DNA from 2 places in the Streptomyces sp. SS7 genome. Region 1 is predicted to be linked to the other one. Evidence: riboswitches for the same ligand, from Rfam matches in the RefSeq annotation. Region 1 holds a riboswitch; the other holds the start of a gene.
The links. Region 1 has a riboswitch for cyclic di-AMP ahead of U5640_RS18480 (transglycosylase SLT domain-containing protein). Riboswitches for the same ligand answer to the same signal wherever they lie in the genome.
Positions count from the first base shown of each region.

Region 2: it holds a riboswitch for cyclic di-AMP, as region 1 does, so the genes downstream of both, U5640_RS38610 (C40 family peptidase) here and U5640_RS18480 (transglycosylase SLT domain-containing protein) in region 1, are expected to answer to the same signal.

Region 1 is NZ_CP141223.1:4,005,470-4,010,812, forward strand. It holds gene U5640_RS18470 (DUF2092 domain-containing protein) at 1-1,193, opposite strand, end outside; gene U5640_RS18475 (polyprenyl synthetase family protein) at 1,455-2,465, opposite strand; cyclic di-AMP (ydaO/yuaA leader) riboswitch at 2,902-3,099, shown strand; gene U5640_RS18480 (transglycosylase SLT domain-containing protein) at 3,103-3,573, shown strand; gene U5640_RS18485 (HAD family hydrolase) at 3,586-4,410, opposite strand; gene fahA (fumarylacetoacetase) at 4,684-5,343, shown strand, end outside.
Region 2 is NZ_CP141223.1:8,398,259-8,403,601, forward strand. It holds gene bioB (biotin synthase BioB) at 1-546, opposite strand, end outside; gene U5640_RS38590 (8-amino-7-oxononanoate synthase) at 695-1,822, shown strand; gene U5640_RS38595 (DUF397 domain-containing protein) at 1,886-2,131, opposite strand; gene U5640_RS38600 (helix-turn-helix transcriptional regulator) at 2,141-3,001, opposite strand; gene U5640_RS38605 (ATP-binding protein) at 3,215-3,697, shown strand; gene U5640_RS38610 (C40 family peptidase) at 3,750-4,223, opposite strand; cyclic di-AMP (ydaO/yuaA leader) riboswitch at 4,227-4,429, opposite strand; gene U5640_RS38615 (hypothetical protein) at 4,778-5,083, opposite strand; gene U5640_RS38620 (ATP-dependent Clp protease proteolytic subunit) at 5,090-5,343, opposite strand, start outside.

The DNA of each region.
Region 1 (5,343 bases):
GTGCCGGAGCCGAACTTGCCGCTGGCCTTGTCGCCGAAGGAGCCGAGGAAGCCGCTGAGGGCGCCGCCCGCGTCGGAGCCCAGGGCGGAGTTCAGCTCGGAGTCGGAGGGGACGCCCTTGCCGCCGGTCTCGATGACGGCGACGGAGGTCCAGCCCTCGCCGAGGACGTCGAAGCCCTCGGGTCCCTCGCCGGCGCCGGTGGGGCCGTCCGCCCCGCCGAGGCCTTCCAGGTCCTTGGGCAGGTCCTTGGGCAGCTCCCCGGGCAGGTCCTCGCCGGACGCGCCCGGCTTGCCCGAGTCCTTCGCCGCCTCGTCGGCCTCGGTCACCTTCGCGCCCTTGGGCGGGGTGAAGTCGAAGGTGGAGGCGGCGGGCGCGGCGAAGGTGACCTGGGTGAAGCCGGCGTCCACGACGGCGGCGCCGCCGCTCGCCGGGGTCAGGGTGAACTTCAGCGGCAGGCCGGTCTTCGCGTCCACCGCCACGCTGATCGCGCCGACCGTGGAGCCGGACTGCTTCGGCTTGATCAGCAGCTTGTAGGCGTCGCGGCCCGCGACGTGGACCGTGCCGTCGACGGTGACCGAGGTGGTGTCGTCGACCGCCTTGAGGGCGTCCTCGGTGAGGCCCTTAGGGGTGGCCGGCGGCTCCGCCTTCTCGGCGCCCTTGCCGCCGCTCTCGTCGGTGGTGGCGTGGTAGACCTCGTTGGTGGCGCTGTCGTAGCCCCACACGTCCTTGCCGTTGTGGATGACGCTGTACTCGGCGGCGTCCTCGACCAGGGAGAGCTTCTGCCGGTCGGGGCCGTCGGAAGCGACCCGCAGGGTGTGGGTGCCGGAGGCGAGTTCGGTGAGCTTGGCCGAGGGGTCGGCCGACGATCCGTCACCGCCGTTGCCCGCGACGCCGGAGAGCAGTCCGCTCTCCAGACCGCCGAGGTCCGGCAGGCCCAGGTCGGTGGTGATCTTCACGGTGCCGGACAGCTGCTGGACGTCCGAGGCCGCGATCTTGTCGAGGAGCTGCTGGGCGGTGATCTTCGGCAGGTCGGGGTCGCCGGAGTCGGCGAGCGCCGGGACCAGGCCGATCGTCGCCGCGGCGACGCCGATCACGGTGACCGGGACGACGTACCGCACGGCCTTGCGCCGTCCGACGCGCAGGTCGTCCGTCTCCCCGGCGGTCGTGCTGTCGTCGGATGCGTTCGGTGCCATGTGTGCCTTACCTCCGTCGTCGGCGGCGGCTGGTCATCTCCCGGAGAGCGTCCCCACCCCGTGCCGCCATTCTCACCCGAATCGGTGAGGAGTGGTGTTCTCCGTGGTTCCCATCTGACCAAATCCCACGTGAGGAGGCGTCACCCCATGGACTCAACTCCGCGTACACCTGCGGTATGACACGAGGGTCGCGAGGGGTGCTCCGCCCCCTAGGGGGTGGAGTACGACGAGCGGGCAGGGGTGCGGGGGTGCCGGGAGGCGTCAGCCGGCGCGGTGGACCACCGCGTCGCAGAGCCCCATGAGGGCCGCCTTGGCGTCGCACTCGGCGAGGGGGGCCAGCGCGGCGCGGGCCTCCTGCGCGTAGCGCACGGTGTCACGGCGGGCCTGCTCCAGCGCCGGGTGGGCGCGCAGGGCCGCGACCGCCTCGGCGAGCCTGGCGTCGTCGCTCAGATCGGAGTCGAGGAGCTCGCACAGCGCGATGTCCTCGGGCAGCGCCTGCTGGGCCGCCCGCTCGCGCAGCCGCAGCACCGGCAGGGTGGGGACGCCCTCGCGCAGGTCGGTGCCGGGCGTCTTGCCCGACTCGTGGGAGTCGGAGGCGATGTCGAGGACGTCGTCGGCGAGCTGGAAGGCGACCCCGAGCCGCTCCCCGTACTGGGTGAGCACGTCCACCACGGTCTCGTCGGCGCCCGACATCATCGCTCCGAAGCGGCAGGACACCGCCACCAGGGAGCCGGTCTTGCCGCCGAGGACGTCGAGGTAGTGGTCGACCGGGTCGCGGCCGTCGACCGGGCCGGCGGTCTCCAGGATCTGGCCGGTGACCAGCCGCTCGAACGCCTCCGCCTGCACCCGCACCGCCTCCGGGCCGAGGTCGGCCAGGATGTGCGAGGCGCGCGCGAAGAGGAAGTCGCCGGTGAGGACGGCGAGCGAGTTGCCCCAGCGGGCGTTGGCGCTGGGCACCCCGCGCCGCACCGCGGCCTCGTCCATCACGTCGTCGTGGTACAGCGTCGCCAGGTGGGTGAGCTCGACGACGACCGCGGAGGGGACGACCCCCGGCGCGTACGGGTCACCGAAGCGCGCGGCGAGCATCACGAGCAGTGGCCGGAACCGCTTCCCGCCGGCCCGCAGCAGGTGCTGGGCCGCCTCCGTGATGAACGGGACCTCGCTCTTGGTGGCCTCTAGCAAGCCTTCCTCGACAGCCGCCAATCCGGCCTGGACATCGGCTTCCAGAGCCTGGTCCCGCACGCTCAGCCCAAACGGCTCGACGACGGTCACGAGGAGTCTCCTGTCTGCTGGTGTCTATCGGCGGCTACGCGGTTTGTCGATAGGTCTCTGCGCTCACTCAAGTCAGCGTATCCGGTCAGGTTTCGATCACCGCGAGCCCCCACGGTTACAGCCCGGACAGGCCCTATGAGAAGGGGCACCCCTTAAGCCGCCATCTGGGTTTATTGCCCGTTTCACCCCTCTTGCGGACCCCGGTGAGTTGCCTCACTCACCCAGCCGAACCGACCTCCTTCCGGTTCCCCTCCCCCGCGCCCCGACACCTCGGTCGGCACGGGCGAGTTGAGGGTTTGCAGCCACAAAGGATCAAGCGCCCCATAGGCCACGGATCAAGGTCAATAGGGGTTAACCATGAATTCGCCACTTGTTCCGGACATGTGCTCTCGCATACGTTCCCGGCCTGTCGGGCGGACGCCTAATCCTGCCGCCGCCCGTACACCCACCGAGAACACCACGGCAGGAGCGGGGGAACCAGGTAAGTCGCCGCACCGGTCAGCCGGGCCGTGCCTTTGGGCATGCTCAGGACAGACCGGTACGGCTTGGGGTGAAGTCGTGTCCGCGAGGGCACGGCCGGGCAGCTCCCGCCCGAACCCGACAGCTCACCTCGCAGGCGACGGAGAGGAACTTCGCCATGCCTGCTCAGCCCCGCCGTGTCCGCCGACTCGCCCGCACGCTCGCCGTCGCCGCCACCGGCGTCACCGTGCTCGCCCTGCCGATCCTCGGCGCGACCACCGCCTCCGCGGCCACACCGGCCGTGGCCACCGCCACCAGCCTCGGCTACGCCAACAACCTCGACGGCTGGATCCGCGCCTCGCTCCAGGTCATGGCGCAGCACGGGATCCCCGGCACCTACAACGGCATCTACCGCAACGTGATCCGGGAGTCCTCGGGCAACCCGTCCGCCATCAACCTCTGGGACTCCAACGCGGCCGCCGGCACCCCCTCCAAGGGGCTGCTGCAGATCATCGACCCGACCTTCAACGCGTACCACGTCTCCGGCACGTCCTGGGACCCGTACGACCCGGTGGCCAACATCACCGCGTCCTGCAACTACGCGGCCGCCCGCTACGGCTCGATCGACAACGTGTTCGGCGCGTACTGAGCCGGCCCACCGCTACCGGTAGAGACGTTCGAGGACGACGGCCACGCCGTCGTCCTCGTTCGACGTCGTCACCTCGTCGGCCACCGCCTTCAGCTCCGGATGGGCATTGGCCATCGCGACCCCGCGGGCGGCCCAGTCGAACATCGGGATGTCGTTGGGCATGTCCCCGAAGGCGATGGTGTGCCCGGGCCCGACGCCCAGATGCTCGGCGGCCAGGGCCAGCCCCGTCGCCTTGGTGATCCCGCACGGCTGGAGCTCCACCGTGCCCGGCCCGGACATGGTGACGGTGGCGAGCGAGCCGACCACCGCGCGGGCCGTGGCGGCCAGTTCGTCGTCGGAGAGCGTCGGATGGCGCAGCAGCACCTTGCTGATCGGCTCGCACCACAGGTCGTCGCGGCGCTCCACGCGCAGGGCGGGCAGGGTCGGGTGCGGCATCAGATAGCCCGGCTCGATCAGCGTGAGCCCGTCGACACCGTCCTGGTCCACGGCCGCGTACACCTGTCCCACCTCGGCCTCTATCTTGCCGAGCGCGGTCTCCGCGAGTTCCCGGTCCAGGGTGACCGACCACAGCAGACGGTCCCCGCCGGCGTCGTACAGCTGCGCGCCCTGTCCGCACACCGCGAGTCCCCTGCTGTGCAGGCGGTCCAGGAGCGGTCGCACGCGGGGCGCGGGCCGGCCGGTCACCACCAGATGGCGAGCGCCGGCCGCCGCCACCCGCGCGAGCGCGTCCAGCGACCGGTCGGAGAACGTGTCGTCGCCGCGCAGCAGCGTCCCGTCCAGGTCCGTGGCGACGAGGGAGTACGTGGTGCGCTCGGCATATGCGGTGGGTGCGGCCATGATCAGAGAATACGGATCCCGCACCCCCCGGACTCGACGTGCACCGGACCAGGACGGAGTCCGGCCCCCTTGTGTCAACTCCCCTTCTCTTGTTGACCGATCACTCACCGATCGCGGGTGAACACGGGTCCGGGAAACGTCTTTGCGGCATATCGCCGGGGCAACGACCCGTGCCGCTCGCCCGGGGCCGGACGTAACGTGTGGCCCGGCCGCCCGCACCCGCGGAGCGGACGCGAGCACGACATGGTGAGCACGAAAGAGAGGCAGTACCCGATGCCCCCCTTCGACATCCCCGAGGGCGACCCCTTCGGCGCGCACAACCTTCCCTACGGCGTCTTCTCGCTCCCCGCCGCGGCGGAGCGGACCGTCGGCGTCCGGTTCGGCGACCACGTCCTGGACGCGGGCGCCGCGGCCCGCGCGCTCGGCTCGCCGCACGCCGCCCTGCTCGCCCGGCCGACCCTCAATCCCCTGCTGGCGGCGGGCCGCGCCACCTGGGCGGAGGTCCGCAGCACCCTCACGGCGGCCGTCACCGACCCCGCGCACCGCGCCGCCCTCGCACCGCACCTGCACGCCCTGTCCTCGGTGACCCTCCATCTGCCCTTCGAGGTCGCGGACTACGTCGACTTCTATGCCTCCGAGAACCACGCCCGCAACGTCGGCCGGATCTTCCGCCCCGACGCACCGGACTCGCTCACCCCGAACTGGAAGCACCTGCCGATCGGTTACCACGGCCGCTCCGGCACGGTGATCGTCTCCGGCACGGACGTCGTCCGCCCCTCGGGCCAGCGCAAGGGCCCGGCGGACCCCGCCCCGGTGTTCGGACCGTCCGTCCGCCTCGACATCGAGGCCGAGGTCGGCTTCGTGGTGGGCGTGCCCTCGGCGATGGGGAAGCCGGTGGCCGCGGGCTCCTTCCGGGACCACGTGTTCGGCCTG
Region 2 (5,343 bases), 4.4 Mb from region 1:
GTGGGTGGTGGTGATGTCCCCGTACGTCGCCTCGGAGGTGTTGAGGTTGTGGTTGTAGGCGTCCGCGCCCGCCTCGCGCAGCCGCTCGGCCTGGCCGTCGGAGAGCAGCCCGAGACAGGCGCACACCTCGACGCCCTCGTTCTGGTCCTTGATCGCCTTGATGGTCTCGGAGACCCGGTCCACGTCACGGTCGGTCGGACCGCGCCCGGACGCCACCAGGCAGACCCGCTTGGCCCCGCCCGCGAGCCCGGCCGCGGCGGCCTTGGAGGCCTCGTCGGGCTTGAGCCAGGTGTACTTGAGGATCCCCGTCCGGGAGCCGAGGCGCTGGGAGCAGTACGAGCAGTCCTCGGGGCACAGGCCCGACTTGAGGTTGACCAGGTAGTTGAGTTTCACCCGCCGGCCGAACCAGTGCCGGCGCACCTTCCCGGCCGCGGCCACCACGTCCAGCACGTCGTCGTCGGAAGTGGCGAGGACGGCCAGCGCTTCCTCGCGGGTCGGCAGCTCGCGCCGAAGCCCCTTGTCCACCAGCGTGTTCAGCAGGTCCATGAGAGCCGATCCTGTCCTACGGGACCGCCCCGGGCCAAGGTAGGGATCACACAACACACCCGGATCGACGTGTGGGTATTGCCACACCGTGGGTAGCGGCCCGTGACGCTAGGGTCTGTCCGCTACCTACAAAAGCCCCGGAGGAGCCATGGCGTTCGGCTGGATCGACGAACAGGCGCGGGCGCGCCGCCGGGCCGGACTGGTCCGGACGCTGCGGCCCCGTCCGGCCGACTCGCCGCTGCTCGACCTCGCGAGCAACGACTACCTGGGCCTGTCCCGGCACCCGGAGGTCACCGAGGGCGCCGCGGCGGCCGCGCGGACCTGGGGCGGCGGCTCGACCGGCTCCCGGCTGGTCACCGGCACCACCGAGCTGCACACCGAGCTGGAGCGGGAGCTGGCGGAGTTCTGCGGCTTCGAGGCGGCGCTCGTCTTCTCCTCCGGGTACGCCGCGAACCTCGCCGCGGTCACCGCGCTGGCCCCGCACGGCTCGCTGATCGTCTCCGACGCGGGCAACCACGCCTCGCTGATCGACGGCTGCCGGCTGGCCCGGGGCACCACCCAGGTGGTGGCGCACGCGGATCCCGACGCCGTCCACAAGGCGCTCGGCACCCACGACGGCCCGGCGGTGGCCGTCTCGGACACGGTCTTCTCGGTCGACGGGGACGCGGCCCCGCTGGCCGCACTCGCGGCCGTCTGCCGGAAGCACGGCGCCGGGCTGGTGGTGGACGACGCGCACGGCCTCGGCGTCCTCGGGAACGGCGGGCGGGGCGCCCCGGACGCGGTCGGGCTGGCCGGCGCCGAGGACGTGGTCGTCACGGTCACGCTGTCGAAGTCCCTCGGCAGCCAGGGCGGGGCGGTGCTGGGGCCCGCGCGGGTGATCGACCACCTGGTCAACTCGGCCCGCACCTTCATCTTCGACACGGGCCTCGCCCCCGCGGCGGCGGGCGCCGCCCTCGCGGCGCTCCGGCTGCTGCGCCGGGAGCCCGAGCGGGCGGCACGCGCGCGTGCGGTGGCTGCGGAACTGCACGGGCGGCTGACGGCCGCGGGCCTGGAAGCGGTGCGTCCGGACGCCGCGGTCGTCTCCGTGCGTGCGCCCTCCCCGGAGGAGGCCCTGCAGTGGGCGGCGGACTGCCGGTCGGCGGGCCTCGCCGTGGGCTGCTTCCGTCCTCCCTCCGTGCCCGACGGCGTCTCACGTCTGAGGCTGACCGCCCGCGCCGACCTCTCCGGGGCCGAGCTGGATCGCGCTGTACGGGTCATCGGGGAGACACGACCATGAGTCGGCGTGACACGGCCGTGGGGCGCCCCTGCTGACGGATGACGGTGATCAGTGGATCGGTGATCAGTGGAACGCGGCGGTGAAACCCGACCAGCTCTCGGGGGAGAAGAGCAGGGCGGGACCCGCCGGATCCTTGGAGTCGCGTACGGCGAGCAGCCCGGCGAAGGGCCCGAGGGCCGGCCGGGCCGTCTCCACGCAGTTGTTCGCCCCCGTGCTGTAGCTGCTGCGCAGCCACCGCACCTGGGGGAGAGCGTGGGGGTCGGTGCTGCTGGGTACCGTCCGAGGTACGTTCCGAGGCAGAGCAGTCATGGTGCCTCCCTACGCGCCGTCAGCTGTCGCGGCGATGTATTCCAGTGATTCCCCGGGCGAAAGGGCATGTGCCCGAAGGGCGTTGAAGGCCTCGGTGTAGGCCTCGAGGTCTTCTTTCCGTTCGAGGTAGAGGCTACTCGTCAAGTGGTCGAGAACAACCACATCCAGATCAGGGGCGCTCGAAAAGGAGAAGATAACGAAAGGCCCGGTGACCCCGATATGGGCACCGGCCGCAAACGGCAGAACCTGCAAACGCACGTGGGGGAGTCGCGCCGCCTCCATCAGCCGGACGAGCTGGCGCTCCATCACCTCGGGGCCGCCCACCTCCCGCCGCAGCACCGCCTCGTCCAGCACCGCGCTCAGCCGCAGCGGGGGTTGTCTGCGCAGCACGTCCTGGCGGGCGAGCCGCACCTCCACCAGCGTGTCCAGCTGGTCCTCGTCGGCGCCCTCCACCGCCGCCCGGGTCACCGCACGGGCGTACTCGGCCGTCTGGAGCAGCCCGGGAACCACCGTCGTCTCCAGCGTGCGCATCGCGCCGGCCTGCGACTCCAGGCTGATGAAGTCCCGGTAGGCGGCCGGCAGCACCCCGCGGTAGGCGTGCCACCAGTGGTCACGGCCGCCGCTCTCCTCCGACCCGGCCAACGCCGTCATCAGCTCCCGCAGCCGCGGATCGGTCACGCCGTAGACGTCGAGGAGTAACCGCACATCGGCCGGTTTCGTACCGCTGGTGCCGGTCTCGATACGGCTCACCTTGGACTGGTGCCAGCCGACGAGCCGGGCCGCCTCGCCGCTCGTGAGCCCGGCCCGGGCGCGCAGACTGCGCAGTTCGGCGCCCAGCTTCCGGCGGCGCACCGCGGGACCGTGTTGCACGGGCTCCTCCTTACTCCTCAGGGGCCGCCCCAAAACGCTCTGCCGTGGCAGGGTTCACCGCATCGGGCGACAGATATATGCATATCTTGGTGGATCGCCACCCGTGACGGGCGTGCTGATGGCAGTCTGGCGAAGTAGCACCAGTCCGGGACCGTACTCGAACCATCCGCAGCGTGTCGGACTCCGGTCCCGTGGGAAAGGGACGAGGTCGCCATGGCAGACCATCTGGAAGCATCCGTCACTCTGCCGAGCGAAGCCGCCTCGGTCTCCACGGCCCGCGGCTTCGTGGCCGGCACGCTCGACGCATGGGGGCTGCCGGCGGACACGGAGGCGGCCGACGCCATCCGGCTGATCGTCTCCGAACTCGCCACCAACGCGGTGCAGCACACCTTCGGCCAGTCCCCCACCTTCACGGTGGACCTGGTGCTCGACCGCGACGAGCGCCTGTGCATCGGCGTCACCGACAGCCATCCGCGCTTCCCCAGACGACTGCCGGCCGCCGTCCAGCAGGACAACGGCCGAGGCATGGTGATCATTCGCTGGCTGACCGCCGAACGGGGCGGCAGGCTCAGGGTGCGCCCCACCCGGGAGGGCGGCAAGACGGTCACGGTCGAGCTGCCGTGGACCGTCCCGACGGCGGAGCCGGTGGCGGGCGCCGCGGCGGCGGTGCTGCCGGGCGAGCTCCCGGGGCGGTGAAGGCGCGTCAGGGGCACCGACGCCACCCCGGGGAGCGGTGCTCGGACAGGCCCTAGCGGACCCGGCCGTACCAGACGCTCTTGGTCCAGATCTTCTCCAGCTTGACCCAGCTGCCGGTCTTCGGCGAGTGCCAGATCTTGCCGTGCCCGGCGTAGATCCCGACGTGGTACACGTTCGACCCCGAGTGGAAGAACACCAGGTCCCCGGCCTTGCGGCTGGAGGCCGAGATGTGGCGCGTCTTGTTGTACTGCTGCGCAGCCGTGCGCGGCAGGGTCTTGCCCGCCTTCTTGAACGAGTACATCGTGAGACCTGAGCAGTCGAACCTCTTGGGTCCGGCCGCCCCGTACTTGTACGGTGCACCCTTCTTGGACGCTGCGACCTGGAGCGCCTTCGCCGCCGGCGTGGCGGCGGCCGCGTCGGCGGCCACCCCGGGAATCACGATCGAGCCGCCCACGGCGGCGATGGCGAACGCCGAGGCCGTACCGGCCCGGGCCATGAGCGACGGGACACGATTGAGCGCAGTCATGCGCAACCCTTCGTCAACCGCCTGTGAAGGATGACCTGTCGGATTCGGGCTGACAAAGGTGCCCGGCCGCTCACGCGGCTTCACCCCAAGGGCTGCTCGGCGCGGTCATGGCGTGACCGTTCCGGCTACCCGTCGTGCTTGGGTCCTCCACTCCTGCCGATGCACTCCTGTCGACGGGTCAATCCGGGCAGCGGCAGGACTCGGCGTCCGCCCGGACCGCCCCGCCGCTTGTGGCGGGGACTTGTCGTCAGACACGGATCTTGACTCACCGTTGACCGAAATACCCAATGGAAGCGGCTATTTGTGGGGTTACTCACCATTCACCTGTTCGGGTGAACACCTGATGGGTTATCAGGTGTCAAGACCGCAAAAGCCCTCCCGACCTGCGCCGCTACCCCTTGTGGTGCCTCGGGAAACGGCGCCTTCGGTGCAGTGCGCTCGTCCGCAAGAGGAGTCGCCGCTACGCCGAACGGGGGTAACCCGACTGGTCCGTTTCACGTCCGGCCCGGACGTCGCGGTCATCACGGCGACGCTCGGAGCCGGACGGGTGTGCGTCAACTGTCGGAGAGCGGGGGAACCGTGACGCGCGCGGTACGGCGCTCCCCGTCCAGGACGCGCAGCGCCCGCGCGAGCGTCGGCGCGTGCAGCTCGCTCTCGCCCCGCTGGTGCATCAGCGTCAGCGCGTCGCGCAGCTCCGCCGCCCGAGTCACCAGCGCCTGGGCGGCACGCAGGCCCCGGTAGGTGTCCCCGTCGTGCGCGGGATTGATCCGTCCGAGCAGATCCACCACGTCCAGATAACGGTCGATCAGCTCGCCCTCGGCGCGGGTGAGCGCCGGCAGGGGCGGCAGGTCGGGAACCATCCCGGCTCACCTCGCCCCGGAGACGTCGCGCCGGCTGGGGACGACGCCGTCCACCAGTCCGTACTCCTCGGCCTGAGGTGCGGTCAGGATCAGGTCCCGCTCGATGTCCTCGGTCACCTGTTCGGGGCGGCGTCCGGTGTGCCGTACCAGCATCTCCTCCAGCAGGTCCCGGGTGCGCGCGAGCTCCCGGGCCTGGATCGCCAGGTCGTCGGCCCGGCCTTCTACGGGCTCGGGCAGCGCGGGCTGCCGGATCACCACCC